Regions from separate parts of the Pseudomonas izuensis genome, predicted to be linked through region 2. Evidence: predicted binding sites of a transcription regulator. Region 2 holds the regulator's gene; each other region holds the start of a gene.
What was found. The regulator sigma-54, encoded in region 2, starts transcription at its own class of promoters, with help from an activator protein. The targets are predictions, from matches to a motif close to ANTGGCATNNANNTTGCTNT.
Positions count from the first base shown of each region.

Region 1: a site for sigma-54 is predicted at 4,875-4,894, ahead of LAB08_RS21945 (circularly permuted type 2 ATP-grasp protein). Genes of this name have one in related genera too.
Region 3: a site for sigma-54 is predicted at 4,595-4,614, ahead of glnA (glutamate--ammonia ligase). Genes of this name have one in related genera too.

Region 1 covers NZ_AP017423.2:4,965,182-4,975,629, reverse strand. The annotation lists gene LAB08_RS21980 (long-chain-acyl-CoA synthetase) at 1-894, shown strand, start outside; gene LAB08_RS21975 (ankyrin repeat domain-containing protein) at 991-1,509, shown strand; gene LAB08_RS21970 (hypothetical protein) at 1,680-2,210, shown strand; gene LAB08_RS21965 (PLDc N-terminal domain-containing protein) at 2,292-2,483, shown strand; gene speE (polyamine aminopropyltransferase) at 2,688-3,563, shown strand; gene LAB08_RS21955 (hypothetical protein) at 3,778-4,011, shown strand; gene LAB08_RS21950 (ribonuclease E inhibitor RraB) at 4,224-4,568, shown strand; gene LAB08_RS21945 (circularly permuted type 2 ATP-grasp protein) at 4,927-6,336, shown strand; gene LAB08_RS21940 (alpha-E domain-containing protein) at 6,349-7,299, shown strand; gene LAB08_RS21935 (transglutaminase family protein) at 7,296-8,105, shown strand; gene LAB08_RS21930 (c-type cytochrome) at 8,222-9,043, opposite strand; gene LAB08_RS21925 (acetyl-CoA C-acetyltransferase) at 9,647-10,448, shown strand, end outside.
Region 2 covers NZ_AP017423.2:892,147-902,594, forward strand. The annotation lists gene rapZ (RNase adapter RapZ) at 1-711, opposite strand, end outside; gene ptsN (PTS IIA-like nitrogen regulatory protein PtsN) at 714-1,178, opposite strand; gene hpf (ribosome hibernation-promoting factor, HPF/YfiA family) at 1,191-1,499, opposite strand; gene LAB08_RS03910 (RNA polymerase factor sigma-54) at 1,574-3,067, opposite strand; gene lptB (LPS export ABC transporter ATP-binding protein) at 3,252-3,977, opposite strand; gene lptA (lipopolysaccharide transport periplasmic protein LptA) at 3,977-4,525, opposite strand; gene lptC (LPS export ABC transporter periplasmic protein LptC) at 4,512-5,084, opposite strand; gene LAB08_RS03930 (KdsC family phosphatase) at 5,092-5,616, opposite strand; gene LAB08_RS03935 (KpsF/GutQ family sugar-phosphate isomerase) at 5,616-6,590, opposite strand; gene LAB08_RS03940 (ATP-binding cassette domain-containing protein) at 6,865-7,677, shown strand; gene mlaE (lipid asymmetry maintenance ABC transporter permease subunit MlaE) at 7,677-8,474, shown strand; gene mlaD (outer membrane lipid asymmetry maintenance protein MlaD) at 8,474-8,941, shown strand; gene LAB08_RS03955 (MlaC/ttg2D family ABC transporter substrate-binding protein) at 8,953-9,606, shown strand; gene LAB08_RS03960 (STAS domain-containing protein) at 9,603-9,908, shown strand; gene LAB08_RS03965 (BolA family protein) at 10,023-10,262, shown strand; gene murA (UDP-N-acetylglucosamine 1-carboxyvinyltransferase) at 10,285-10,448, shown strand, end outside.
Region 3 covers NZ_AP017423.2:325,658-336,105, reverse strand. The annotation lists gene LAB08_RS01560 (glycogen/starch/alpha-glucan phosphorylase) at 1-52, opposite strand, end outside; gene LAB08_RS01555 (YkgJ family cysteine cluster protein) at 310-747, shown strand; gene typA (translational GTPase TypA) at 966-2,786, opposite strand; gene thiI (tRNA uracil 4-sulfurtransferase ThiI) at 2,926-4,380, opposite strand; gene glnA (glutamate--ammonia ligase) at 4,709-6,115, shown strand; gene LAB08_RS01535 (DUF4124 domain-containing protein) at 6,408-6,914, shown strand; gene LAB08_RS01530 (DUF4124 domain-containing protein) at 6,911-7,528, shown strand; gene glnL (nitrogen regulation protein NR(II)) at 7,749-8,834, shown strand; gene ntrC (nitrogen regulation protein NR(I)) at 8,831-10,267, shown strand.

The sequences.
Region 1 (10,448 bases), 2.7 Mb from region 2:
CTGGTCGATCAACCGCCCAGTGCCGACGACAGCAGGCACGGCGTGATCAAGATGATCGGCAACGGCCTGCGGCCCGACGCGTGGCGCGAATTCAAGACGCGTTTTGGCGTGAGCCACATCTGCGAACTCTATGCGGCCAGCGACGGCAATATCGGTTTCACCAACATTCTGAATTTTGATAACACCGTCGGTTTTTCCCTGATGTCCTGGGCGTTGGCGGCTTACGACCATGACAGTGGCACGCCGACCCGTGCCGCCAATGGCTTCATGCGCAAGGTCGGCAAAGGCGAGCAGGGGTTGTTGCTGGCGAAAATCGACGACAAGGCGCCGCTGGATGGCTACACCGATCCGCAGAAAACCGAGAAGGTCGTGCTTCACGACGTGTTCGTGAAGGGCGACCGTTACTTCAACACTGGTGACTTGTTGCGCCATATCGGTTTCGGCCATGCGCAGTTTGTCGATCGCCTGGGCGACACCTATCGCTGGAAGGGTGAAAACGTCTCGACCACCGAGGTCGAGAACATCCTCCTGAAACATCCGCATGTTTCCGAGGCCGTGGCCTATGGCGTGGAAATCCGCAACACCAACGGCCGGGCCGGAATGGCGGCGATCACGCCCGCCGAATCCCTGGCGACCCTGGACTTCAGTGAATTGCTGGCGTTTGCCCGGCAGCAAATGCCGGCCTATGCGGTGCCGTTGTTTCTGCGGGTGAAAGTGAAAATGGAAACCACCGCCACCTTCAAATACCAGAAGACCCGGCTCAAGGATGAAGCTTTCGACCCCAGTCGAACGGGCGATGACCCGATCTATGCGTGGTTGCCCGGAACCGACACTTACGTGCAGGTCACCCAGCAGATGCTGAGCGACATTCAGGGTGGCCTGTATCGTTATTGAATGTGGCTATAGCTGCGCATCAGAAAAAAGAAGTGACAGTGTCGGGACTGCTCGGGAAACTGTCGGCTTTGCGAATAACTGAATGTGGAGTGCTCAATGTCAGACAAAAGCCGCCAGATGACCCCCGAAGAAGCTGCCGAGTTTGCCGAACAGGTATTCAACAAGGCGCGGGAGGGCGATGCGGCCATGATGGCTGCTCTGCTGACCAAAGGGTTGCCGCCGAACTTGCGCAATCACAAGGGCGATACCTTGCTGATGCTGGCCGCGTACCACGGACATGTGGACACGGTGAAAGTCCTGCTCGAACACAAGGCCGATCCGGAAATCCGCAACGATAACGGCCAGAGTCCGATCGCGGGGGCTGCTTTCAAAGGCGACCTGGCGGTAGTCACGGCGTTGGTTGAAGGGGGCGCGCAGGTTGAGGGTTCGTCCTTCGATGGCCGTACCGCGCTGATGATGGCGGCGATGTTCAACCGTGTCGCCATCGTTGACTACCTGATCAGCAAAGGCGCCGACCCGAAAGCCAAGGACGCCAATGGCATTACGGCGCTGGATGCGGCCAAGACCATGGGCGCCACCGATACCGTTGCGCAGTTGGAGAAACTGCTGGGCTAACCCCCAAACCTGTGGGAGCAAAGCTTGCTCGCGATGACATCATCACATTCACCATCGATGTGACAGATACACCGCCATCGCGGGCAAGCCTTGCTCCCACAAGAGCAATTGCGCGGCGCAATGGGGTATCCTTCGCGCCCTCAACATTCCCTCGCTACAGGATCCGCCCCATGAAAGCCGCACTCGTCGAACTCATCAGCAAAATCAGCTCCGGGTGCATGGGCGAAGACGAAATCCTCAAGGTCGCTGACGAAGCGGCCCAGGCCTACGCGGACCCACAGGGCTTTCTGGCAGCCAATCCGGACATCAACTACGACGATACCTTCCCGATCCCGCTGGGCGAGTGGGTCGTCGTCGGCAGCCTCCCCGAGACGGTGTTGTTCCAGGCTGACACTTACATGGACCTGTTCGCCCAAATCGTTGCCTCGTTCGGCCCGGGCGTCGAGTTCAACCTCAAGTCCAAGCAACTGGCCAAGACCGAGGCGTTGACCGCACTCAATCGCATTCAGGTGCAAATGAGCAGCCTGAACAAGGAAAACGGCGGCTATGTGCTGATGAACTTCAGCCAATTGCTCGACGACGAACTGCAAGTGGTTCTGGTCTTCGGCAACGACGTACCACGGGTACTCGAGTTGTGCGCAGAGGTCGGCATCGCCGCCGCGCCCGCCCTGGAAGCCTTGAAAGTGGCCATCCACGTCTGAGACGGCAAAGCTGTCAATAAAACGGAACCCTCGCCACGGCCGGCTATCCTAAGGGGCATACCACTCTTCGGGAGCGTCACCATGGGTTCCACCTTCAACAGCCTGGTCGGCCTGATCATTCTTGCCTTGGACATCTGGGCCATCATCAATGTGCTGAAAAGCGGCGCGGAAACCGGGATGAAAATCCTCTGGGTGCTGTTGATTGTGCTGCTGCCGGTTCTGGGCCTGATCATCTGGGCCATCGCCGGGCCACGGGGCAATGTCAGGATCTGATTGCGCCTTCGTCTACAACGCATTTCCCTGTGGGAGCGAGCAGGCTCGCTCCCACATTGTTCTGTGTGTACTCGGTCATGAAGGTTCGACCTGTCATCTTCCGCAACGTAGAATGCGCGCCTTTCCCGGGCAATCGAGGTGATCGATTGGCCATCATGGGCGGGTAACCGTCCGTTGCCACCCGCATTCATCGGAGCACTTCCCATGAGCACCACCCCAACCAGCGACTACCTGGAAACCCTCTACGAAGGCTACGGCCAGCGTTTTCGCATGGACAAACTGCTGCACGAAGTGCGCACCGAGCACCAGCACCTGGTCATTTTCGAAAACCCGCGCATGGGCCGGGTCATGGCACTGGACGGCGTGATCCAGACCACCGAAGCCGACGAGTTCATCTACCACGAAATGCTCACCCATGTGCCGATCCTCGCGCATGGCACCGCCAAGCGCGTATTGATCATCGGCGGTGGCGACGGCGGCATGCTGCGTGAAGTGGCCAAGCACCGCAGTGTCGAACATATCACCATGGTCGAGATCGATGGCACCGTGGTCGACATGTGCAAGGCGTTTCTGCCGAACCACTCCAAGGGCGCCTATGACGACCCGCGTCTGAACCTGGTGATCGACGACGGCATGCGCTTCGTCGCTACCACCACCGAAAAATTCGACGTGATCATTTCCGACTCCACCGACCCGATCGGGCCGGGCGAAGTACTGTTCTCGGAAAACTTCTACCAGGCCTGCCATCGTTGCCTGAACGAAGGCGGCATCCTGGTGACCCAGAACGGCACGCCGTTCATGCAAATCGAAGAAGTCAAAACCACTGCCGGTCGCCTGCGCAGCTTGTTCCCGGACTGGCACTTCTACCAGGCCGCGGTGCCGACCTACATCGGCGGCTCGATGACCTTCGCCTGGGGCTCGACCAATACCGCTTATCGCAAGTTGACACGTGAAGCCCTGCAACAGCGCTTCGCTGGGAGCGGCATCGTCACGCGCTACTACAATCCAGAGATACACATCGGCGCGTTTGCCTTGCCACAGTACGTACTGCAGGCGGTGGGCAAGCCAAGCAACGACTGAATGTATGCATGACCCCTGTAGGAGCTGGCTCGCCAGCGAAAACGGCGGCACAACACCCGTGTTGACTGACGATCCGCTTTCGCTGGCAAGCCAGCTCCTGCAGGTTTTGTCTGTTTTTTTATGCCAACGCACAGCAACCGATTGGAACGATCAATTCGAGCTAAAGTCGAGATAGGTGTAAGCCCATTTACGGGTTTTGATTGAGGAGGCTCCGATGTCAAAGTGGAAAGTCACCTTCGTGGATGATCACGGTGAAACGATCAACGAAGTCTTCGAGTGCGAGGAATGCCCAAGTCATGAGCAGGCCGCCAAACTCATCAAGGAACGGCTCCTTCCTGTCGCCGCCAAGCTGGATCTGAACGATCTGGAAGGTCGAACCACTGACGCGAGCGTCAAAAACCTCAAGACCCAGAACAGCATTCAAATCCTCGGCATCACGCCAATCTGAACAACTCCTGTCACATTCTCAACCAGGCCTTGGCAGCGCCTCTGTCCTGAGGCTACTCTGCAATCGAGATCAGCGAACGGATCGCTAAGGTCTGGTCTTGTCAGCTACATGCTTGTTTCCCGCCGGCACATCGATTGCCGAAACGCGCGCGGCCATGGTTGCGTGCGCAGGGAGTACGGAAAGTCTATCCATCGGTTTGAGGAGGACGTTTCATGAGCACAGCCTATCAAGAAGACATCAGCAGCAGCGTGCTGCGCCGCATGAAAGAAGGCGGTTTCGACTTTTCACGGTTCCATCCCATCGAGTTCTACGCCATTTTCCCGGACGAGGAGCGGGCACGCAGGGCGGCAGGTCATTTTCATCGAGGAGAATCCCTGAATGCGCAGATCAGTGTGCGTGACGACGGCGCATGGGCGCTGGAACTCAGCAAGGTGATGTACGCCACTTACGACGATATCGGCGATTTCGAGCAGGGTTTCGAAGCGGTGGTCGAGCCGTTGGGCGGCATCATTGAAGGCTGGGGAGTCAAGCAGGAGGTACGAGGGCGACTCGCATAACCCTATGAACAGTGACAAGTATCAGTAGCGGCTGACCTTCGGGTTGGCCGTTTTCGTTTGTGCAGATGTGAAATTAAACACGGCCCCCGTAGGAGCTGGCTTGCCAGCGAAGGCTCCCCTGAGTGCAACGCATGACTTAATGGTCACTTCGCCAGCAAGCCGGCTCCTACGGACTATGCTGGTGACAGGCGTCTATTACGCCTTGCAATGAAGCGGGGGGCGATCAGGTTGGGCATTTGCCGCACAGGATTGGTGCGGTGTCTGCGTATTGATTATCCAACCGATTGATATCAAAGCGTTTATGCCGATGGCACGGGCCTTGCGATGGCCTGGATGTCCGGGTGACAAGGAGTACGGCATGATCCGCACCTATTTTGATGAGATGTACGATGCCGGCGGCCAGGTCCGCCCGCATTATCGGGAGTTTGCCCGTTGGCTGGCCGAGACGCCTGACGAGCTTCTGGCACAACGGCGACGCGAGGCCGATCTGTTATTTCATCGCGCCGGGATTACATTCACGCTCTACGGTGATGAGCAGGGGACAGAGCGCCTGATTCCCTTCGATACCATTCCGCGCAGCATTCCCGCCAGCGAATGGCGGGTGGTCGAGCGCGGCTGCATCCAGCGGGTCAAGGCGTTGAACATGTTTCTCGCCGACCTCTACCACGAGCAACGGATCATCAAGGCCGGCATCATTCCGGCCGAGCAGGTGCTGGCCAACGAGCAGTACCAGTTGGCGATGCAAGGGCTGGACCTGCACCGTGACATCTACTCGCACATCTCCGGCGTCGATCTGGTGCGCGACGGCGACGGCACCTACTACGTGCTCGAAGACAACCTGCGCACACCCAGCGGCGTCAGCTACATGCTCGAAGACCGCAAAATGATGATGCGTCTGTTCCCCGAGCTGTTCGCGGCGCAACGCATCGCGCCCATCGATCATTATCCGAACCTGCTGCTCGATACCCTGAAAAGCTCAAGTCCCATCGACAACCCGAGCGTGGTGGTGCTGACGCCGGGACGGTTCAACAGTGCGTTCTTCGAACACGCTTTTCTGGCGCGGGAGATGGGCGTGGAGCTGGTGGAAGGCGCGGACCTGTTTGTGCGTGACGACAAGGTCTACATGCGCACCACCGACGGGCCAAAAGCCGTCGACGTGATCTACCGCCGTCTCGACGATGCGTTCCTCGATCCGCTGGCGTTCAACCCGGAGTCGATGCTCGGCGTGCCGGGCCTGCTGTCGTCCTACCGCTCCGGCAATGTGGTGCTGGCCAATGCCATCGGCACGGGAGTGGCGGACGACAAGTCGGTGTACCCGTTCGTCACGGACATGATCCGTTTCTATCTGGACGAAGAACCCATCCTGAAAAACGTGCCGACCTGGCAGTGTCGTAATCCCTCCGAGCTTTCCCACGTACTGGCCAATCTGCCGGAGCTGGTGGTCAAGGAAACTCAGGGCTCCGGCGGTTACGGAATGCTGGTGGGGCCAGCGGCAACCGCCGCGGAAATCGAAGCCTTCCGCGCGCGGATCATCGCCAAGCCCCATGCCTACATCGCACAACCGACGTTGTCGCTGTCGACCTGTCCGACCTTTGTCGAAAACGGCATCGCGCCGCGCCATATCGACCTGCGTCCGTTTGTATTGTCCGGCCGTGAAACCCGGGTCGTGCCCGGCGGCCTGACCCGTGTCGCCCTGCGCGAAGGCTCCCTGGTGGTGAATTCCTCCCAGGGCGGTGGAACCAAGGACACCTGGGTGGTCGAGGATTGAAGGAAGCCTGTCATGTTAAGTAGAACTGCCTCGGATTTGTATTGGATGTCGCGTTACCTGGAGCGGGCGGAAAACCTCGCACGGATGCTCGACATCAGCTATTCGCTGTCACTGATGCCACAGGATGGCCGTGGCAACGGTCTGCATGAACTGGCCATGCCCCTGTTGATTACCGGTACCCTGGACGATTACCTCGAACGCCACGGCGAACTGCATGCCGAACGGCTGCTGCATTTTTTCGCCCTGGACGCGGCCAACCCGGCGAGCATCTACAGTTGCCTCGGCGCGGCGCGGGCCAGTGCCCATGCTGTGCGTGGGCGAATCACCGCCGACATGTGGGAAAACATCAACGCGACCTGGCTGGAAATTCGCGGGATTGCCGAGCAGGGCCTCAGTCGCTACGGCATGAGCCGCTTCTGCGAGTGGATCAAGGAGCGTTCCCACCTGTTTCGGGGCGCGTCCTACGGCACCATCATGCGTAACGATGCGTTCCGCTTCATTCGCCTGGGGACCTTCATCGAGCGCGCCGACAACACCCTGCGCCTGCTCGATGCCCGCTACGAAATGGCCGGTGATCAGGCTGAAGCGGTCAGTGATGGCACGGCCCACGCCTATTACCAGTGGAGTGCCTTGCTGCGGGCGCTGTCGTCGTTCGAGGCCTACACCGAAATCTACCGTGACGCCCCCGGCGCCCGGCATGTGGCCGAGTTGCTGTTACTGCGGGCGGATGTGCCGCGCTCGCTGCGCGCCTGTACCGAAGAAATCGACCAGATTCTCGCCCAGTTGCCGGGGGCCAATGGCCGTCCTGCACAACGCCTGGCGGCGGAAATGGACGCACGCCTGCGTTACACCGGCATCAGCGAAATTCTCGACGAAGGCCTGCACGCCTGGCTGACCGAGTTCATCCCGCTGGTGCGCCAGTTGGGCAACGCGATTCACAGTTCTTACCTGGAGGCTGCATGAGACTTTCCATTAGCCACGAGACCACCTATCACTACGAAGATCAGGTGCGGGCGAGCATCCAGTATTTGCGACTGACCCCCCACGACAGCGAGCGCCAACACGTGCTCAGCTGGCAGCTCGACCTGCCGCGCCCGGTGCGTGCGCAACTCGATCCATTCGGCAATATCCTGCATGTGCTGACCCTGGACGAGCCCCACGAGGCGATCATCATCGGTGCCCGCGGCCAGGTCGACATCGACGAGCTGCGCGAAGCCGAGCACGAGAGCCAGTCGGCGTTGCCGTTCCTGCGGTTCACCCGCCTGACTGAAGCGGATGCGGCGTTGCGTGCGTTCGCGCAGCAGGAGTGCAAGCAGCGGCGGGACCGCACCGCGCTGATCGACCTGATGCATGGCTTGAACCAGCACATGACCTATACGCCGGGCGCCACCGAAGTGGACACCAGCGCCGCCAAGGCTTTCGCCGGGCGTTCGGGGGTGTGCCAGGACCACACCCATGCCTTCCTCGCCTGTGCCCGCAGCCTGGGTATCCCGGCGAGGTACGTGTCCGGTTATCTGTACAGTGAAAACAGCGAACACCTGGCCAGCCACGCCTGGGCCGAAGCCTGGCTCGATGATGCCTGGTACAGCTTCGACGTGACCAACGAACTGGCCCGGCCCGAGCGCCACTTGAAACTGGCGGTGGGCCTGGATTACCTGGATGCCTGTCCGGTGCGCGGCATGCGTCGCGGTGGTGGCGCTGAGCAGATGCATGCCAAGGTGTTCGTCACGCCGACGCCTGCGCGGGTGATCTCCGTCCAGCAACAGTAAGGCGCCAATCCCTGTAGGAGCAAAGCTTGCTCGCGATGGCGGTGGTTCAGTTACAGAAATGTTGACTGACAAACCGCCATCGCGAGCAAGCTTTGCTCCTACAGGGCAGAAGGCAATCAGGGCTTCGCCTTACGCCCCACCATATGCTTCAAATACCCCACCAGCATTCCCAGATCCTCATCCGGTAGCACCTCGCTCGAGAACCCGGGCATTTTCGCCTGGGGCCACTGGCGCAAACCCTGCGGATCGCGGATGTAGCGCTTGAGGAAGTCCGCGCCGAAGTACTCGGTCGGGTTGTACGGAATATTCAGGTCCGGCCCGAACTGCGAATCCCCGGCACCGTTCAATCGATGGCACGCCAGGCAGTTTTTCTGAAACAGCGCGAAGCCCTTGTTGACCGGGTCGTCGGCCTTCAACGCAGGATCGGGCAGCAGGGCTGGAAAGCGCTCGGCCACCGGCGCCATGCTCTTGATGCTGGCGACTTCGAACGGCCATTGTTCCGGGCTGATGTTGCCCGCCCGCGGATCAGTCCAGACCAGGTAAAACGGCCCGGCGCTGTGCTTGCCTTCTGACAGGGGTGGCCACGGGTTCGCCGGGTCTTCGATCGCCAGCCAGGCCCGCGCGCCCTGGGCATTAAGCAGGGGGGCCGCTGACAATTCCGCGGCAAAACCATCGAGCGCGACAGCTTGCAAATGATCGTCGGGTTTGACCCCCGTCAACAACGCCGCCAACGGGACAGCGCGGTAGCTCATGTCCCGTTTGTAGGAAACGTCATTGGGGATGTTGATGGTCTGGACCAGCGGATGCTTGAGCAATTCCTCGGTCTGCCAGGTGCGACTGTCTGCGCCCAGCTCCAGATTGAGTTGTGCGGCGTACAGGGGCGTGCCGAGCAGCAAGGCCCCGAACAGAATGAGCGTTTTCAATTGATCGCCGTCCATGTCGTGGAAGTGCCACAAAGGTTGGCACAGCCACGCTGGCCCGGGTAGCGAGCCAGTCACATTTTTAACGTGGCGATGTAAAACTCTGGTGTCGTATTTTTTGAATACCGACTAGCCGATCACCTTGGTCAGGTTGGGCAAAATCAACAACAGCGTAGTAGCAAAGAGAATGAGACCTGCTTGACGGACTTTCGATTGTTTGAACATGGCTGACCGCCTTTTTTTTGTTATTTCCTGATGCCTGCCTGCATATATCCATGACGGCAGACGTTGCACTTCCTGTAGGACGAGCGCCTCGGCAAAACCCGACGACAACTTCGTATAACTTCACCTTAGAGCCCGCGTCACGCTTGTTTTAGATCCATTTAGTATGGTTGTCTCGGTATATGCTATTAAAAAGGCATGAGGCCTATTGCCAGCTTCTTGGGCGGCCTTTTGCTAGACACCTGCGTGTCAAGAAACGGTTTACCCGTTTGTTGACGACCGTCCGTCTGAGCGTGAGCGTCAATGCCGATGAGCGCTGCGGTCATTGAATACGGGGGGCCTCCGGCGAAGAGTGTGAGTTGTGTTTTTCATTCATTCGCACTGCGGTTCGAGGACGTCATGACCCAAGCTTTGATTTTCGATGCGCTACGTACGCCCCGTGGCAAAGGCAAGGCCGACGGCGCTTTACACAGCGTCAAGCCGGTGAACCTGGTGGCTGGATTGCTCAGGGCGCTGCAAGAGCGGACTGCCCTCGACACCCGTCAGGTCGATGACGTGGTGCTCGGTTGCGTCACGCCCATCGGCGATCAAGGCTCCGACATCGCCAAGACCGCGGTCCAGGTAGCGGACTGGGATGTCAGTGTGTCTGGGGTGCAGATCAATCGTTTTTGCGCGTCAGGGCTGGAGGCGGTGAACCTTGGGGCGATGAAAGTCCGCTCGGGTTTCGAAGACCTGGTGGTGGTCGGCGGCGTCGAGTCCATGTCGCGGGTCCCCATGGGCAGCGATGGCGGGGCCTGGGCCCTGGACCCGGAAACCAACCTGCATAGCCACTTCACTCCGCAAGGCGTCGGGGCCGACCTGATCGCCACGCTCGAAGGCTTCAGCCGTCACGACGTCGATGCCTACGCGTTGCATTCACAGCAGAAAGCCGCGCGGGCGCGCGCCGATGGATCGTTCAGCAAGTCGCTGGTGCCGGTGCAGGATCAGAACGGCATCATCCTGCTCGATCACGATGAGTTCATCCGGGCCGACTCGACCCTGGAAGGCCTGGGCAAGCTCAAGCCGAGTTTTGAAATGATCGGGCAAATGGGCTTCGACGCCACCGCGCTGCGGGTCTACAGCCAGGTAGAGCGGATCAACCACGTCCACACTCCCGGTAACAGTTCCGGAATCGTCGATGGTGCGGCGTTGATGCTGATCG
Region 2 (10,448 bases):
GCGGGGTAGCCATTTGAGCAGGTAGGTGGAGATATCCTGGAACATTTCTTCGACATCCGGCTGTGCCGCCAGATACTCCGCAACCGGTTGATCGAGCCCGGACTGCGCGCGTAACTCCGGTTTCCAGTAGGGATTGGGCAGGCAGCGTACATCGAACACCAGGTCGGCATCGACCGGCATGCCACGCTTGAAGCCGAAAGATTCCACCAGGAAAGCTGTGCCGGGTTCCGGCTGGTTCAACAGGCGTAGCTTGATGGTATCGCGCAGTTGATACAGGTTCAGATTGGTGGTGTTTACTTTGAGATCGGCCAGGTCGGCGATAGGGCCGAGCAGGTCCGTTTCATCATTGATCGCCTCGGCCAGCGAGCGATTGGCACTGCTCAGCGGGTGGCGACGGCGGGTTTCAGAGAAGCGTTTGAGCAGGGTTTCTTCGTCGGCATCCAGGTACAGGACATCACACTGGATGTGACGGCTGCGGACTTCTTCCAGCAGCTCTGGGAACCGCGACAAGTGGCTTGGCAGGTTGCGTGCATCGATGGATACGGCAACCAGCGGCTGTGACAGTTCAGTGTGAATCAACGCGCGTTCGGCCAACTCCGGCAACAAGCCGGCAGGCAGGTTGTCGATGCAGTAGTAGCCGTTGTCCTCAAGCACATCGAGGGCGGTACTTTTACCTGAGCCGGAACGGCCGCTGACGATGATCAAGCGCATGATTAGTGCCCGTTTTGCTCGTCCAGGACAACCTGATACAAGGCTTCATTGCTCGGGGCGCTACGCAGTTTGTCGCGCACGTCCTTGCGGTCGAGCATGCTGGCGATCTGGCGCAACAGCTCCAGGTGCGCATCGGTAGCGGCTTGCGGGACCAACAGGACGAACAGCAGGTCAACCGGTGCGCCATCGATGGCGTCGAAATCGATAGGGGCGTCAAGGTGCATCAAGGCGCTGATGGGCGAGATACAACCCTTCAGGCGACAATGAGGGATGGCGATGCCGTTGCCAAAACCGGTCGAACCGAGTTTTTCACGGGCAATCAAAGCCTCGAAGACATCTTGCATCTCCAGTCCCGGCACTTCGCGGGCGATCAGATTGGCAATTTGCTCGAGGGCTTTCTTTTTACTGCCGCCCGGCACGTTCACCAGGGAACGGCCGGGGGTCAGGATGCTTTCAAGTCGGATCATGGGTTGGGAGTGTTAACGACCGGTAGCGCCCTGGAGGAGGCTCTGGGTCTTTTCCTTATGCTTTTTGAGTTGTTTATCCAGCTTGTCGGTCAGTGCGTCGATCGCCGCGTACATATCGGTATGTTCCGCGTTGGCGACCACTTCATTGCCGGGAATATGCAACGTGGCTTCGATTTTCTGCTTCAGCTTTTCGACCGTCATCGTGACCTGCACGTTGGTGATCTTGTCGAAATGTCGCTCCAATCGTTCGAGTTTTTCGCCGATGTAGGTGCGAAGAGGTTCGGTCACTTCCAGTTGGTGTCCACTGATGTTGACTTGCATACAGCTTCTCCTTCGTTGCCAGTGCATTAAGCGGTAGATCAGATGATCTACCACTGGAACGCTGTGGCGTGGCTCTACATCAACCGCTTGCGTTCGCTCGAAGGCGCGATCCCGAGGGATTCGCGGTACTTGGCGACGGTGCGGCGAGCCACCTGAATGCCTTGTGCCTCCAGTAAACCAGCGATCTTGCTGTCACTCAACGGCTTTTTCTGATTTTCCGCGGCAACCAGTTTTTTGATGATCGCGCGGATCGCCGTGGACGAGCATTCGCCGCCTTCAGAGGTGCTGACGTGACTGGAGAAAAAGTATTTCAGTTCATAGATGCCCCGGGGGGTATGCATGAATTTCTGTGTGGTCACTCGAGAGATCGTTGACTCGTGCATGCCGACCGCTTCAGCGATGTCATGCAGGACCAGTGGTTTCATGGCTTCGTCGCCATATTCCAGGAAGCCGCGCTGATGCTCGACGATCTGGGTGGCCACTTTCATCAGGGTTTCGTTGCGGCTTTGCAGGCTCTTGATGAACCAGCGGGCCTCCTGCAACTGATTGCGCATGAAGGTGTTATCAGCGCTGGTGTCGGCGCGGCGCACGAAGCCGGCGTACTGGGCGTTGACCCGCAGCCGTGGCACGGACTCCTGGTTCAGTTCCACAAGCCAGCGCTCATTGTCCTTGCGCACGATCACGTCAGGGACGACGTATTCGGCTTCGGTAGATTCGATCTGGGAGCCGGGACGCGGATTGAGGCTCTGAACCAGTTCGATGACCTGGCGCAGCTCATCTTCCTTGAGCTTCATGCGGCGCATCAACTGACTGTAATCGCGGCTGCCGAGCAGATCGATAAAATCGGTCACCAGGCGCTTGGCCTCGTTCAGCCATGGAGTCTTGACCGGCAACTGGCGCAATTGCAGCAACAGGCATTCACCCAGGTTCCGGGCGCCGATGCCGGCTGGTTCGAATTGCTGGATGCGGTGCAGGACGGCTTCGATTTCGTCCAGTTCGATGTCCAATTCCGGATCGAAGGCCTCGAGTATTTCCTCGAGTGTTTCGTCCAGATAGCCCTGATTGTTGATGCAGTCGATCAGGGTTACGGCGATCAGGCGGTCGGTGTCGGACATCGGCGCCAGGTTCAATTGCCAGAGCAAGTGGCTTTGCAGGCTTTCACCGGCGGATGTGCGGGTGGTGAAATCCCACTCATCGTCATCGTTGCTCGGCAGGCTGCTGGCGCTGGTCTGGTAAACGTCTTCCCATGCCGTGTCGACAGGAAGTTCGTTGGGGATGCGCTCGTTCCAGTCGCCTTCGTCGAGGTTATCAACGGTTGGCGCGCTTTCCTGGTAGGAGGGTTCCTGAGTCTCGGTGTTGGGCTTCTGTTCGACGTTGTCGGCCAAGGGGTCAGTGTTATCGAAGTCGTCGCCTTCTTCCTGGCGTTCGAGCATCGGATTGGACTCCAGGGCCTCCTGGATTTCCTGTTGCAGGTCCAGGGTCGACAATTGGAGCAGACGGATGGCCTGTTGCAGCTGCGGTGTCATCGTCAGCTGCTGGCCCATTCTCAAGACTAGCGATGGTTTCATGGCAGGGGCTTAACACCTTATTCGCCGGCGCACATGCGCCATCCACTACAGGGCGCCGGAGCGCCAAACATAAGCAAATTATATGCCCGAAGTTGCGGTGTTTGCCTAGAGCGCTGTAACAATAAAAAAGTGTTGATTTTTTATCGAGACAAGCGCTCGGTCGACTAGCCAGGCGCCTCAGTGCTTACAGGCGGAACTCATGCCCCAGGTACACTTCCTTGACCAGGTCGTTGGCCAGGATGGTATGAGCGTCACCTTCGGCGATCAATTGGCCATCGTTGACGATGTAGGCGGTTTCGCAGATATCCAGGGTTTCACGGACGTTATGGTCAGTGATCAGGACGCCAATGCCCTTGGCCTTCAGATGGTGGATGATCTGTTTGATATCGCCCACCGAAATCGGGTCCACGCCGGCGAAGGGTTCGTCGAGCAGGATGAATTTTGGATTGGTGGCCAGTGCACGGGCAATTTCCACGCGGCGACGCTCGCCACCGGACAGGCTCATGCCAAGGTTGTCGCGAATGTGGCTGATGTGGAATTCCTGCAGCAGGCTTTCCAGCTCTTTGCGACGGCCGGCCTTGTCGAGTTCCTTGCGGGTCTCGAGGATGGCCATGATGTTGTCGGCCACCGAGAGTTTGCGGAAGATCGACGCTTCTTGCGGAAGATAGCCGATACCGGCCTTCGCGCGGCCGTGCATGGGCTGGTGGCTGACGTCCAGGTCGTCGATCAGGACGCGGCCCTGATCGGCCTGGACCAGGCCAACGATCATGTAGAAACAGGTGGTCTTGCCGGCACCGTTGGGGCCAAGCAGGCCAACGATCTGACCGCTGTCGATGGACAGGCTGACGTCACGCACGACCTGGCGGCTCTTGTAGCTCTTGGCCAGATGCTGAGCTTTCAGAGTTGCCATTACTGGGCCTTTTGCTCGTCGGTTTTCTTTTTCGGCTGGATCACCATGTCGATGCGCGGACGCGCCTCGGTGACTTTACTGCCGGTGGCGCGACCGGCACTGGCCAGCTTCTTGACCGTGTCGTAGACGATTTTCTCGCCTTGGGTGGTGTTGTTGTCCTTGTCGATGACTTTGGCGCGATCGATCAGCACAACGCGGTTCTGCGTGGCGTGGTACTGGATCGTCACTCCCCAACCCTGGACGGGTTTGGTGTCGCCTTGGGTTTGCAATTGCTCGAAGTAAGCCAGGTTGCCCACTGAAGTCATCACGTCGATATCGCCGGCAGGAGTGCGGGTGACGGTCACGGTGTTGCCGGTAACCTTCATCGAGCCCTGGGTGATGATCACGTCACCTTTATAGGTGGCAATGCCATTCTTGTCGTCCAGCTGGGCATCGTCGGCCTGGATGCGGATAGGCTGCTCTTGATCGTTCGGCAGGGCCCAGGCGCTCACGCTTCCCAGTGCTGCGCCCAGACTGAGCAAAATAGGGAGGGTTTTAACGAGCCTCATACTGTCCTCTTACGTTCGAGAGCAGGTGTATCCTGCTTTCTTTCAAATACGCTTTCATTCCAATGCCTGTCGATACACCGCCGGCGCCGTCGATTCTAACGGGTTGCTCGGTCTGCGCATATTGCTGCTGCGGGAACACCGTCATGCGAGTGGTGGTGATCAGGGTTTTGCGGTTTTTCTCGTCGAAGCGCGTGATGCGTACCGAGTCGATCAGTTCAACCTGTGTGCCGTCGGGATTGACTTCACCCTTCTCGCTCTGGACGTGCCATGGAAATTCGGTGCCACGGAATATGTTCAGGTCGGGGTTGGTCAGCAATGTCACTTCGGTGGCTTTGAGGTGTTCGACCTTGTCCGAAGTCATGTCGTATTGCAATTTCCCGTCCGGCAGGAACTGCACGCTATGGGCGTTGGTGGCGTAATAGTCGATCGCGCTTTCGTCGACTTGCGTAACCGGCTTGTCGAGGAAGCGTTCCGGGCTGATGTTCCAGTAGCCGACCGCAGCGAAAATCGCCGCGATGCAACCGAAGATCAGGATGTTGCGAATCTTTTTGCTCAGCATGTCTGGCTCACAGGTACGCGGCGTTGGCCGCATCGAGGCGGCCCTGGGCGCGCAGGATCAATTCGCAGAATTCGCGGGCGGCACCTTCGCCACCACGGGCCTGGGTAATGCCATGAGCGTGTTCGCGCACGAAACTGGCGGCGTTGGCCACTGCCATGCCCAGTCCCACGCGGCGAATCACCGGCAAGTCAGGCAAGTCGTCACCCAGGTACGCGACCTGTTCATAGCTTAGGTTGAGTTGGCCAAGAAGCTCGTCGAGCACTACCAGTTTGTCTTCGCGACCCTGATACAGATGCGGAATGCCGAGGTTCTTCGCCCGTCGCTCGACCACTGGAGTCTTGCGGCCGCTGATGATGGCGGTCTGTACGCCGGCGGCCATCAGCATCTTGATGCCCTGGCCGTCGAGGGTGTTGAACGTCTTGAATTCGCTGCCGTCTTCGAGGAAGTACAAGCGCCCGTCGGTGAGAACGCCGTCGACGTCGAAAACTGCCAGCTTGATCTGTTGGCCGCGTTGCAGCAGGTCCGTGCTCATTACATTACCCCTGCACGCAACAAGTCGTGCATGTTCAAGGCGCCGACCGGGCGGTCTTCACCGTCGACCACCACCAGTGCGTTGATTTTATGGTCTTCCATGATTTTCAGGGCCTCGGCGGCGAGCATCTCGGCGCGGGCAGTCTTGCCGTGGGCGGTCATGACTTGATCGATGGTGACGCTGTGTATGTCGATGGTGCGGTCCAGGGTGCGGCGCAGATCGCCGTCGGTGAATATCCCGGCCAGCTTGCCGTCGGCTTCAAGGATTACGGTCATGCCCAGGCCCTTGCGGGTCATTTCCATCAGGGCGTCCTTGAGCAGGGTGCCGCGCTGAACCTGCGGCAGCTCTTGCCCGGCGTGCATGACGTTTTCCACTTTCAGCAACAGACGTCGGCCCAGTGCACCACCAGGATGGGAAAAGGCGAAGTCTTCGGCGGTGAATCCGCGGGCTTCCAGCAAGGCGACGGCCAGGGCATCGCCCATGACCAGCGCGGCGGTTGTCGAAGAGGTGGGCGCCAGGTTCAGCGGGCAGGCTTCATGCTCGACGATAACATTGAGGTTGACCTCGGAGGCCTTGGCCAGCGGCGAGTCGGGATTGCCGGTCATGCTGATCAGTTGGATGCCCAGGCGCTTGATCAGCGGCAGCAGGGTCACGATTTCATGGGTGGAACCGGAGTTCGACAGCGCCAGGATGATGTCGTCGCGGGTGATCATGCCCATGTCACCATGACTGGCTTCAGCCGGGTGGACGAAAAATGCCGGGGTGCCGGTGCTGGCCAGGGTGGCGGCGATCTTGTTGCCGATATGCCCCGACTTGCCCATGCCGACCACGACTACGCGGCCTTTGCTGGCCAGAATCATCTCGCAGGCGCGTACGAAATCTGCGTCGATATGCGGCAGCAAGCCTTGTACGGCTTCCACCTCGAGGCGGATGGTGCGTTGGGCGGATTGAATCAGGTCGCTGGATTGGCTCATGTCAGAAATCATTTAGCCTGATGAAAAGGCGGCGATTATAACGGTTATGATCAAAACCCTCACGCAAGTTCGTCGCGCATTGTCATTCCCTGCTACCGAATCACACCAGGTAATGCTTTTGGCTGGTCATGTTGCTGCACATGGCCCGGCAATGACCTTGGGTGCCTGGCGTTTGCAGTGATATAGTTCGCCGCCAGTTCGGCCCGCCCGGGAATATGTGCTTTCGTCAGAAAGTCAGGCGTCCGAGTGAGAGGCTGCATCGCAAGGAGTTTAGATGAGTGCCGATAACGCCTACGCGGTCGAGCTGAAGGGACTGACCTTCAAGCGCGGTGCGCGCAGCATTTTCAATAACGTCGATATCCGTATTCCCCGCGGCAAGGTCACCGGCATCATGGGACCTTCCGGGTGTGGCAAGACTACGCTGTTGCGGTTGATGGGCGCGCAGTTGCGACCTACCCGGGGCGAAGTCTGGGTCAACGGCCAGAACCTGCCGAAACTCTCGCGCAGCGATCTGTTCGATGCCCGCAAGCACATGGGCGTGCTGTTTCAGAGTGGCGCACTGTTTACCGATCTCGATGTGTACGAGAACGTGGCCTTTCCGCTGCGCGTTCACACCGAGCTGTCGGATGAAATGATCCGCGATATCGTCCTGCTCAAGTTGCAGGCCGTGGGTTTGCGTGGCGCCATCGAACTGATGCCCGACGAACTGTCCGGTGGCATGAAGCGTCGTGTCGCGCTGGCGCGGGCGATAGCGCTCGATCCGCAGATTCTCATGTATGACGAGCCCTTTGTCGGTCAGGACCCTATCGCCATGGGTGTGCTGGTGCGCCTGATCCGCCTGCTCAACGATGCTCTGGGCATCACCAGTATCGTGGTTTCCCACGATCTGGCCGAGACCGCGAGCATTGCCGATTACATCTATGTAGTGGGCGACGGGCAGGTGTTGGGGCAGGGCACACCGAAGGAACTGATGAATTCGGACGACCCGAAAATTCGTCAATTCATGACCGGGGAGCCCGATGGCCCGGTTCCGTATCACTTTCCAGCGCCGGATTACCGCGCAGATCTCCTGGGGAAGCGCCGCTGATGCGCAGAATTACATTAATAGAACGCGTACGCCGGTTTGGTCGGGCCGGGATCGACACTGTTGCGGTGTTCGGTCGTTCAACGCTGTTCCTGTTTCACGCGTTGCTGGGCCGCGGCGGCATCGGCGGCGGTTTCGGCCTGCTGGTCAGGCAATTGCACTCCGTGGGCGTGATGTCGCTGGTGATCATCGTGGTCTCCGGCATCTTCATCGGCATGGTGCTGGCGCTGCAGGGCTTCAATATCCTGTCCAGTTACGGTTCGGAGCAGGCAGTAGGGCAGATGGTAGCGCTGACCCTGTTACGCGAATTGGGCCCGGTAGTGACGGCTTTGCTGTTTGCCGGGCGTGCCGGTTCGGCGCTGACGGCTGAAATCGGCAACATGAAGTCCACCGAACAATTGTCCAGCCTGGAAATGATCGGGGTCGACCCGCTCAAGTACATCATTGCCCCACGCTTGTGGGCCGGTTTCATTTCCCTGCCGGTGCTGGCGATGATTTTCAGCGTGGTGGGTATCTGGGGTGGCTCGTGGGTGGCGGTCGACTGGCTGGGTGTTTATGACGGCTCCTACTGGTCGAACATGCAGAACAGCGTGACCTTCTCTGACGATGTGCTCAACGGCATCATCAAAAGCATGGTTTTTGCCTTTGTGGTGACCTGGATCGCCGTATTCCAAGGCTATGACTGCGAGCCCACTTCCGAGGGGATCAGTCGTGCCACTACCAAGACCGTGGTGTATGCCTCTCTGGCTGTGCTCGGCCTGGACTTTATTCTGACCGCCTTGATGTTTGGAGATTTCTGATGCAAAACCGCACCCTGGAAATCGGTGTCGGCCTTTTCTTGCTGGCCGGCGTCCTGGCTTTATTGTTGCTGGCGTTGCGGGTGAGTGGCTTGTCCCCGAGCCCGAGCACCGACACTTATAAACTTTATGCGTATTTCGACAATATCGCCGGTTTGACGGTCAGAGCTAAAGTGACCATGGCCGGTGTGACCATCGGCAAGGTCACGGCGATCGATCTGGACCGCGACAGTTTCACCGGTCGAGTGACCATGCAGCTGGAAAAGCGTGTGGATAACCTGCCCGCCGACTCCACTGCGTCTATCCTGACCGCTGGCCTGTTGGGCGAGAAATACATCGGCATCAGCGTGGGCGGGGAAGAAGCCCTGCTCAAGGATGGCGGGACCATCCATGACACCCAGTCGTCGCTGGTGCTCGAGGACCTGATCGGTAAGTTTCTTCTCAATACCGTAAGCAAAGACGCCAAATGAGGAATTGCTAAATGATCTCTACCTTGCGACGTGGCCTGTTGGTGTTGTTCGCGGCCTTGCCGTTGATGGCTAACGCCGTGGCGGCGCCTTCCGCGCACGATCTGGTCCAGGACACCACCAACCGTATGCTGGCCGATCTGGCCGCCAACAAAGAAAAGTACAAGCAGGATCCGCAGGATTTTTATACGGCGCTGAACACCATTGTCGGGCCTGTCGTGGATGCCGAGGGCATTTCCAAGAGCATCATGACGGTCAAGTACTCGCGCAAAGCCACGCCTGCGCAAATGAAGACCTTTGAAGAGAACTTCAAGAAGGGTCTGTTCCAGTTCTATGGCAACGCCTTGCTCGAGTACAACAACCAGGGCATCACGGTTGAACCTGCCAAGGACGAGTCGGGTGACCGTACGAGCGTCGGCATGACCGTCAAGGGCAGCAGCGGCGCGATCTACCCGGTGTCCTACACCCTGGAAAAGGTCGGTGGCGAGTGGAAACTGCGCAACGTCATCATCAATGGCATCAACATCGGCAAGCTGTTCCGCGATCAGTTCGCCGATGCGATGCAGCGCAATGGCAACGACCTGGACAAGACCATCAATGGTTGGGCCGGGGAAGTCGCCAAAGCCAAGGAAGCCACCGACAAGTCTAAAGGGCAGCAAGCCCAATGAGTGAGTCGGCCATCATGATGGACGACTCCGGCGAGCTGCGGCTAAGCGGCGTGCTGGACTACCGCACCGGTCCTGCCCTGCGTGAACAGGGGCAGGCGCTGATCAAGGCCAGCGAGGCCCCGGCGCTGGTGGTCGATTGTTCTGCGGTGACCAAGTCCAGCAGTGTCGGTCTGTCGTTGCTGTTGTGCTTCATGCGCGATGCACGGGCGACCGGCAAGACGCTGAGCATCCGCGGGATGCCGGAAGACATGCGCGAAATCGCTCAGGTCAGTGAGTTGACCGAGCTGTTGGAGCAACCCTAACCCGCATCTATAAAGAAGCCCCCCGTCAGAGTCCTGCTTCGCGGGGTTCGCAGGCGCGGGGCTTTTTTGTATGATGTCCGACCCGCGCGCACAGGGCGCCGATTGAGGTTGAGCATGCAGGCCGTAGAAGTTAAAAGCTTCCTTGAAGGAAAGCTGCCAGGAACGCTGGTGGAAGTTGAGGGCGAAGGCTGCAATTTCCAGCTGAACGTGATTAGCGATGAACTGGCGGCATTGAGCCCGGTCAAGCGTCAGCAGCAGATCTATGCCCATTTGAACCCATGGATCACCGATGGCAGCATCCATGCGGTCACTATGAAATTTTTCAGCAGCGCGGCCTGGGCCGAGCGCACCTGAGCCCAAGGGCGTCGAGATTCTTATGGATAAATTGATTATTACTGGCGGTGCTCGTCTTGACGGCGAAATCCGCATCTCCGGGGCAAAGAACTCTGCCCTGCCGATCCTGGCTGCCACGCTGCTGTGCGATGGTCCGGTGACCGTTGCCAACCTGCCGCACCTGCACGACATCACCACCATGATCGA
Region 3 (10,448 bases), 570 kb from region 2:
CGTCGCGGAATGCGGCCACCTCTGCTTCGCGAACAAGTGGTTCTTGAGTCATCGATAGGACCTCGAGCGAGCTTGGAGTTGTCTGAGCCTAGACGGTCTGACAGGCGGTAGAGGCTCTGGTTCGGCAGTTTTTCCAGTTATGCGAATCGGGTCGGCAATTCATTGTCGGTTACATCAATCAATGCAGGGGCCGTGCCGGATTAGCGGTTCGTTGGGCGATGCAGAAAAAATCTGGCGAAAGGTTGTTCAAAAATCCACCAGTCCCGGTATGATCGCGCGCCCTGATGCATACGCTTGGTAAAACCCTCGATGATGAAGCCCAACCTGATTGCCGCAGCCGAGATCGACCGTCTCGATACCTGGGCCAAGTATTCGGCCCCTATGTGCGGCTCGTGCATCTCCAGCTGCTGCACGCTGCCGGTGGAAGTAAAGATCAAGGATCTGGTCCGTATCGGCGTGGTCGACGAATTCGAGCTGGGCGATCCACCGAAGAACATCGCCAAGCGCCTGCAGAAAGAAGGGTTGGTCGAGCGCTTCAACCAGAAATCGGGCATCTTCACCCTCCAGCGCATGAGCAACAACGATTGCTACTACCTGGATCGTAAGAGCCGTCTGTGCACTATTTATGAAAAGCGCCCGGACACCTGCCGCAATCACCCGAAAATCGGCCCGCGGCCGGGGTATTGTGCGTACAAGCCGAAGGAAGTGGAGCGTGAGCGCAATTCACGCTCCATCGAGCGGTTCTGATATCTCCTGACTTCTGCGCCGACTGATCGGCCGCCTTCGCGAGCAGGCTCGCTCCCACAGGGGATCTCTGGTGTACACAAATCAGGTGTTCACTGAAGATCCAATGTGGGAGCGAGCCTGCTCGCGAAGGGGCCGGCACAAACACCACACAAATCGCAGACAAACAAAAACGCCCCCGGTCTCTCGACCGGGGGCGTTTTTTTAAGCCTGGCTAAATCTTATGCCTTGGCTTTCTTGGCAGCGCGGGTACGCTCGCTTTCGTCCAGGATCTTCTTGCGAAGACGGATGGACTTAGGCGTCACTTCACACAGCTCGTCGTCCTGGATGAATTCCAGAGCCTGTTCCAGGGTGAAGCGAACAGGTGGAACCAGAGCGATGGTTTCGTCTTTACCCGAAGCACGCATGTTGTCGAGCTTCTTGCCCTTGGTAGGGTTAACGCCCAGGTCGTTGTCACGGCTGTTCAGACCAACGATCTGACCGTTGTAGATTTCCTGACCGTGTTCAACGAACAGCTTGCCACGCGCCTGCAGGGTTTCCAGGGAGTAGGTCAGTGCCTTGCCGGTTTCAACCGAAACCAGAACGCCGTTCTGACGGCCGGACATGTCGCCGGACTTCATCACGTCGTAACGGTCGAAGATCGAGGTCAGGATGCCAGCACCGTTGGTCAGGGTCAGGAACTGGTTACGGAAACCGATCAGACCACGAGCAGGGATGTTGTATTCCAGACGTACACGGCCCTTGCCATCCGGCACCATGTTGGTCAGGTCGCCCTTACGCAGGCCCATCTCTTCCATCACCTTGCCCTGGGATTCTTCCGGCAGGTCGATGGTGACGTTTTCGTACGGTTCGTGCTTCACGCCGTCAACCAGACGGATGATCACTTCCGGACGGCCTACAGCCATTTCGAAGCCTTCGCGACGCATGGTTTCGATCAGTACCGAGAGGTGCAGCTCACCACGGCCGGAAACCTTGAACTTGTCAGCCGAGTCGCCTTCTTCAACGCGCAGTGCAACGTTGTACAGCAGCTCTTTGTCCAGACGCTCCTTGATGTTACGGGAGGTCACGAACTTGCCTTCTTTACCGCAGAAAGGCGAGTCGTTTACCTGGAAGGTCATGGAAACGGTTGGCTCGTCAACGGTCAGAGGCTTCATTGCCTCCGGGGTGTCCTGCTGGCACAGGGTGTCGGAGATGAACAGCTCGTCCATACCGCTGATGCACACGATGTCGCCTGCTGCAGCTTCTTCAACGTCTACACGGTGCAGACCGTGGTGACCCATCAGCTTCAGGATACGACCGTTGCGCTTCTTGCCGTCGGCGCTGATAGCAACAACCGGAGTGTTCGGTTTGACGCGACCACGAGCGATACGGCCAACGCCGATAACACCCAGGAAGCTGTTGTAGTCCAGTGCGGAAATCTGCATCTGGAACGGACCGTCACGGTCAACAGCCGGCGCCGGTACGTTGTCGACGATCGACTGGTACAGCGGGGTCATGTCGTCAGCCATTTCGTTGTGGTCCAGACCGGCAATACCGTTCAGGGCCGAGGCGTAGACGACTTTGAAGTCCAGCTGTTCTTCGGTGGCACCCAGGTTGTCGAACAGGTCGAAGATCTGGTCCAGAACCCAGTCCGGACGCGCGCCTGGACGGTCAACCTTGTTGATGCACACGATCGGACGCAGGCCGGCTTCGAACGCCTTCTTGGTCACGAAACGGGTTTGCGGCATAGGGCCGTCTTGAGCGTCAACCAGCAGCAGAACGGAGTCGACCATCGACATTACGCGTTCAACTTCGCCGCCGAAGTCGGCGTGGCCCGGGGTGTCCACGATGTTGATGTGGTAGCCGTTCCAGTTGATGGCGGTGTTTTTCGCCAGAATGGTAATACCGCGCTCTTTTTCCTGGTCGTTGGAGTCCATCACGCGCTCGTCGTTGAGCTCGTTGCGCTCCAGGGTGCCGGATTGACGCAGGAGTTTGTCTACCAGGGTGGTTTTACCATGGTCAACGTGGGCAATGATGGCGATGTTGCGTAGATTTTCGATCACTTGTGTATCTCGATCAGAGGATTCGGTGTGCTGACAAGTCTTGGCAGCGATTAACAGTAGCGTCCGTGAAAGCCGTTACAGCTTGACGGTGGCATCGGGGGGCCGGTGACGCAGGCCACAGGCAAACAGCCCCGGGCACTTAGCTCGGTCGATAAACGCGCACATTGGCATGCCCCTCACTGAGCAAATGGTGGGCATGCAGGCGACTCATCACGCCTTTGTCGCAATACAGCAGGTACTGGCGAGTAGGGTCCAGTTCCTTGAAACGAGCGTTCAGTGCATAAAACGGCATCGTTTGTACCTCGATACCAGCGAGCTCCAGCGGGTCATCCTCGGCGGCATCCGGGTGGCGGATGTCGATGACGATCTGACCGGCCAGCGCGTCGCTGACTTCTTCAATCTGCAAGTCCTGGCCCAATTCATCGATCACGCGATCGATCGGCACCAGCTTGGCGTTCTCGAGCGCACGCTCAAGGACGGCCATGTCGAATTCTTTCTCTTCGTGCTCCACGCGGTAGCGCTTGGCAGCGGTTTTCGGATTGACCGAAATGACCCCGCAGTACTCCGGCATGTGCCGGGCGAAATCAGCAGTGCCGATTTCGTTGGCCGTGTCGATGATGTCCTGCTTGTGGCTGGCGATCAGCGGGCGCAAGACCAGCTTGTCGGTCACGCAGTCGATCACGGACAGGTTCGGCAACGTCTGGCTCGACACCTGGGAGATCGCCTCACCGGTCACCAGCGCTTCGATGTGCAGTCGATCGGCAATCTGGGAGGAAGCGCGCAACATCATACGCTTCAATACTACGCCCATATGACTGTTATCGACTTTGCCGAGAATTTCTCCCAGCACTTCTTCGAAAGGCACACTGACAAATAACACGCGTTGCGAGCTGCCGTACTTCTTCCAGATGAAATGCGCGACTTCCATGACGCCCAGTTCGTGGGCACGCCCGCCCAGGTTGAAGAAGCAGAAGTGCGCCATCAGGCCGCGACGCATGATCTGGTAGGCCGCAACGGTGGAGTCAAAGCCGCCGGACATCAGCACCAGCGTCTGCTCCAGCGCGCCCAGCGGATAACCGCCGATGCCATTGTGCTGGCTGTGGATCACGAACAACCGTTGGTCGCGAACTTCGATGCGGACTTCGATTTCAGGCTTTTTCAGGTCAATCCCGGCGGCACCGCACTGACGGCGCAACTGGCTGCCGACATATTTCTCGATATCGATCGAGCTGAATGGGTGCTTGCCGGCGCGCTTGCAACGCACCGAGAAGATCTTCCCGGCCAGTGCATCACCGTAGTGCTGCTTGCACTTCTCGACGATGTCGTCGAAATCGCCCAGCGGGTATTCGTCGATTTGCAAAAAATGCGCGATGCCCGGCATGCAGCTCAGGCGCTCGCCCATCTCCTTCAGGGCCTTGGGATCGCTGACGCGGGTTTCCAGCTCGAGGTTGTCCCATACACCATTCACCACCACAGCCGGGTCCAGATCGCGGAGCACGGCACGGATGTTCTTGGCCAACTGGCGGATGAAACGCATCCGTACCGGGCGGCTCTTGATGGTGATCTCTGGGAAGACTTTTACGATTAATTTCATGGAAACAGCGCGCGCGAGGCCTGCCGAAAAAGGGGGGCGCGGATTATAGCGGAAATTGCTCAAGGTTTAACCAGTTAATGTACAGAAGGTTTTGCACGCACCAAAACAGGTCATTTTTCGATTTCGACGCTACATTAAGGGGCGAGTTTTTCGGCTTTAAGACGCTTTGCACCTCTATAAGCGTGAAATTGGGGCAAAAAACCCATGCTGGGGCACTGGCATGCAATTTGCTCCCTTGTGAGGCAGGTTGCCTTGGCAGAGTATTCGCGCCGGCATCACAAACATTTAAGGGCATCCACTACCAGCCCTAATCCACCCGGAGGACACTATGTCGAAGTCGGTTCAACTCATCAAAGATCATGACGTCAAGTGGATTGATCTGCGCTTCACGGACACCAAAGGCACTCAGCACCACGTGACCATGCCGGCTCGCGACGCGCTGGATGACGATTTCTTCGAAATCGGCAAAATGTTCGACGGTTCCTCCATCGCTGGCTGGAAAGGCATCGAAGCCTCCGACATGATCCTGATGCCGGACGACTCCACTGCCGTCCTGGACCCGTTCACTGAAGAGCCGACCCTGATCCTGGTCTGCGACATCATCGAACCTTCGAGCATGCAAGGCTACGACCGCGACCCACGTGCGATCGCCAAGCGTGCCGAAGAGCACCTGAAAGCCACCGGTATCGGTGACACCGTATTCGCCGGTCCAGAGCCAGAGTTCTTCATCTTCGACCAGGTGAAGTTCAAGTCCGACATCTCCGGCTCCATGTTCAAGATCTACTCTGAACAAGGTTCGTGGATGTCCGACCAGGACGTGGAAGGCGGCAACAAAGGCCACCGTCCAGGCGTCAAAGGTGGCTACTTCCCGGTTCCGCCGTTCGACCACGACCACGAAATCCGTACCTCCATGTGCAACGCACTGGAAGAAATGGGCCTGACCGTTGAAGTTCACCACCACGAAGTGGCAACTGCCGGCCAGAACGAAATCGGCGTCAAGTTCAACACCCTGGTGAAGAAAGCCGACGAAACCCAGACCCTGAAGTACGTCGTGCACAACGTTGCCGACGCCTACGGCCGTACCGCTACCTTCATGCCTAAGCCTCTGTACGGCGATAACGGCTCGGGCATGCACGTACACATGTCGATCTGGAAAGAAGGCAAGAACACCTTCGCAGGCGAAGGCTATGCCGGCCTGTCCGATACCGCCCTGTACTTCATCGGCGGCATCATCAAGCACGGTAAGGCCCTGAACGGCTTCACCAACCCGGCGACCAACTCCTACAAGCGTCTGGTTCCAGGCTTCGAAGCACCAGTAATGCTGGCCTACTCGGCCCGTAACCGCTCCGCTTCGATCCGTATTCCTTACGTGTCGAGCCCGAAAGCCCGCCGTATCGAAGCACGCTTCCCGGATCCGGCTGCCAACCCGTACCTGTGCTTCGCAGCACTGCTGATGGCTGGCCTGGACGGCATCCAGAACAAGATCCACCCTGGCGACGCTGCTGACAAAAACCTGTACGACCTGCCGCCTGAAGAGGCGAAAGAGATCCCACAAGTTTGCGGCAGCCTGAAAGAAGCCCTGGAAGAGCTGGACAAAGGTCGTGCGTTCCTGACCAAAGGCGGCGTGTTCTCCGACGACTTCATCGACGCTTACATCGCTCTGAAAAGCGAAGAAGAAATCAAGGTACGTACCTTCGTACACCCACTGGAATACGAGCTGTACTACAGCTGCTGATCCGGTAGCGCCTGCGCAAGCGGCGTGACAAAAAGAGGCCTCCTTCGGGAGGCCTTTTTTGTGCCCGTGATTCAACAACCACCGAAGCCCCCTGTGGGAGCGAGCCTGCTCGCGAAGAGGCCAGCACATTCAAAACGGGTGTCGCCTGTGAGTACACCTTCGCGAGCAGGCTCGCTCCCACAGGGGTAATGAGGTGAGCCCGGAAATCCATGCCCAATTGTTAACAAGCTGGGACAACCACCCTCCCTGACCTATGCTGCCCCCCAATGCTTTTTCATTTCCGGTCGATTTTATGGGTCGTGGCTTTCTCTTCATCCTGCTGCTGATCGCCCTGCCCGCCGCAGCGCAGATCTACAAGTACACCGACGCCGACGGCAACACCGCCTACAGCAACCAGCCGCCGGATGGCGTAAAGGCTCAGCCGGTCGAATTGCCGCCACTCAACAGTGTCGAAACGCAGCCAACCGGCAAACCTGCGCCAGCCGAAGCACGCGAACAGCCCCGCAGCGCCTACGAGGTGCTGGAACTCACTGGCCTGCCCACCACCGAAGCCCTGCGCGCCAACAACGGCACGTTCACAGTCAATGTGTTGATCAAGCCACGCCTGCAAGGCCCGCATCTATTCAGGCTGCTCCTGGACGAACAGCCCTATGGCCAACCCGGCAACGTACCGATCCTGCAATTGGTGAACATTGACCGCGGCCTGCACAGTCTCGCCGTGCAAGTGATCGATGGCGAAACCGTGATCCAGCAAAGCCCCACCGTGGCCTTCACCGTGCAACGGGTGCACAAGCCTTGAAGGCCTGGCTGCTGATTGCCTGTCTGTTCGCATTTCCCGTGTCAGCGGAGGTCTTCACTTATGTCGACGCTCAAGGCAATCGGGTGTTCACCGACCAGCCAAAACCCGGCAACGCCAAACGCGTACCGCTGTCGACAGGCAATCGAATGCCCGCAACCGATATTGCCCCCGCCCCCTCGACAGCAAGGAAACCCGAGAAGAAACCGCTGCCCCGCTACGACCTGCTGCGCATCCTGGTGCCCGAACCAGACGCCACCGTGCGCAGCACGGCCGGCGAGATCATCGTCAGCGTCACCAGCGAGCCAGGCCTGCAACGGGGTCATCGCTATCGATTGCTGCTTGATGGCCAACCCACTGCCGAACCCGGCCGAAGCCCGGTCTTTGCGCTGAACAACATCGACCGTGGCAGCCATCAGCTGTCCGTGGAGATCCTCGATGACCAGGGACGAACCGTCGAGCGCACCGCTAATCAGCCCTTCCACATGCAGCGCATATCCCTGGCCCAGAAACGCAAGGCCAATCCATGCGCCCTCAGCGACTACGGCCAACGGCCGGAATGCCCGCTCATCGACAAGCCCGCCGAAGAAAAAAACCATTTCCTGCCGTTCTTCTAACCTTGTTCAGCTTTGCGCACTATATTGGTGCGAATAGTTGCACCGTGCTCGAATTCCAACCCATTTTGGTTCGAAAGTACCCGCCAACGCTGACCGTACGCCACGCAATCGAGCGTCAAACGCCCGTTTCAGGCGTTGAGCGCTTCTTTTCGGAGCCTTGGTTTGGTTTTTGCAGTTTCCTCGCATCAGCTCTTTATTCATGCGCCAAAAGAGGTCCTGAATGACCATCAGCGACGCACTGCATCGTTTGCTACTCGACAACCTGACGACCGCCACCATTCTGCTCGACGCCGAATTGCGCCTGGAGTACATGAACCCGGCGGCGGAGATGCTGCTGGCCATCAGCGGCCAGCGTAGCCATGGCCAATTCATCAGCGAGTTGTTCACCGAATCCGCCGAGGCCCTCAATTCCTTGCGCCAGGCGGTTCAGCAGGCCCATCCGTTCACCAAGCGCGAAGCGATGCTGACCGCCCTCACCGGTCAGACCCTGACGGTGGATTACGCGGTCACGCCGATCCTGAGCAATGGCGACACGCTACTGCTGCTCGAAGTCCACCCCCGCGACCGCTTGCTGCGGATCACCAAGGAAGAAGCGCAGCTGTCGAAACAGGAAACCAGCAAGATGCTGGTGCGCGGTCTTGCCCACGAAATCAAGAACCCGCTGGGCGGCATTCGCGGCGCGGCGCAATTGCTGGCCCGCGAGCTGCCGGAAGCAAGCCTGCGCGACTACACCAACGTGATCATTGAAGAAGCCGACCGCCTGCGTAATCTGGTGGATCGCATGCTCGGCTCCAACAAGCTGCCGTCGCTGGCCATGTGCAACGTCCACGAAGTGCTGGAGCGCGTTTGCCATCTGGTCGAGGCCGAAAGCCAGGGCTGCATCACCTTGGTGCGCGACTATGACCCGAGCATTCCCGACGTTTTGATCGATCGTGAACAGATGATCCAGGCCGTGCTGAACATCGTGCGCAACGCGATGCAAGCCATCAGCAGCCAGAACGAGCTGCGCCTGGGCCGCATCAGCCTGCGCACCCGCGCCATGCGCCAGTTCACCATCGGTCATGTGCGTCATCGCCTGGTGACCAAGATCGAAATCATCGACAACGGTCCTGGCATTCCTGCGGAACTCCAGGAAACCATCTTCTTTCCCATGGTCAGCGGTCGTCCGGACGGTACCGGGCTGGGCCTGGCCATTACCCAGAACATCATCAGCCAGCACCAGGGCCTGATCGAATGTGACAGCCACCCCGGCCACACCACCTTCTCGATCTTTCTGCCACTGGAACAAGGAGCCACATCGACATGAGCCGTAGTGAAACCGTGTGGATCGTCGATGACGACCGTTCTATCCGTTGGGTCCTGGAAAAAGCCTTGCAACAGGAAGGCATGACCACGCAAAGCTTCGACAGCGCCGATGGCGTGATGAGCCGCCTGGCGCGCCAGCAGCCGGACGTGATCATCTCTGACATCCGCATGCCCGGCGCCAGCGGCCTGGACCTTCTGGCGCGGATTCGCGAACAACACCCACGGCTGCCAGTGATCATCATGACGGCGCATTCCGATCTGGACAGCGCTGTCGCGTCCTATCAGGGCGGTGCGTTTGAATACCTGCCCAAGCCGTTCGACGTCGACGAAGCGGTCTCGCTGGTCAAGCGCGCCAACCAGCACGCCCAGGAACAACAAGGCCTGGAAGTCGTCCCGACCCTGACCCGCACGCCGGAAATCATCGGCGAAGCACCGGCAATGCAGGAAGTGTTTCGCGCCATCGGGCGCTTGAGCCACTCCAACATCACCGTGCTGATCAACGGTGAATCGGGCACCGGTAAAGAATTGGTGGCCCATGCCCTGCACCGCCACAGCCCGCGCGCGGCTTCTCCATTCATTGCGCTGAATATGGCAGCGATCCCCAAAGATCTGATGGAGTCCGAGCTGTTCGGCCATGAGAAAGGCGCGTTCACCGGTGCCGCCAACTTGCGTCGCGGGCGCTTTGAGCAAGCCGATGGAGGCACGCTGTTCCTCGATGAAATCGGCGACATGCCCGCCGATACCCAGACCCGTCTGTTGCGGGTGCTGGCCGATGGCGAGTTCTATCGGGTTGGCGGGCACGTGCCGGTGAAGGTGGATGTACGGATCATCGCCGCGACCCACCAGAATCTGGAAACCCTGGTGCACGCCGGAAAATTCCGCGAGGACTTGTTCCACCGCCTCAACGTCATCCGTATTCACATCCCGCGCCTGTCGGACCGCCGCGAAGACATTCCGACACTGGCCAAGCACTTCCTCAGCCGTGCCGCGCAGGAACTGGCCGTCGAGCCAAAACTGTTGAAAAACGAAACCGAGGAGTACCTGAAGAACCTGCCTTGGCCGGGGAACGTACGCCAGCTGGAGAACACTTGCCGCTGGATCACGGTGATGGCTTCGGGTCGCGAAGTGCACATCGGCGACCTGCCACCTGAGTTGCTGAACCTGCCGCAGGATTCGGCGCCGGTCACCAACTGGGAACAGGCATTGCGCCAGTGGGCCGACCAGGCGCTGGCCCGTGGTCAGTCGAGCCTGCTGGACAGCGCGGTGCCGGCGTTTGAGCGGATCATGATTGAAACCGCTCTCAAGCACACAGCGGGCCGACGCCGAGACGCCGCGGTCTTGCTGGGCTGGGGGCGTAATACCCTAACGCGCAAGATCAAGGAATTGGGAATGAAGGTGGATGGTGGGGATGATGAAGAGGGGGATGAGGGCTAAACAGCCTTAGAGTTATCGTCGTACTTCAGATCCAATCGCGGGCAAGCCTTGCTCACACAGGTGATACGCCAATTTTGAAATGGCGCCTCACCTGTGGGAGCAAGGCTTGCCCGCGATGCTTTTAAGCATCCAGTGCACCGCCGCAAGGCACCGTGAACCGCAATCGCGCACGGCAACTGAT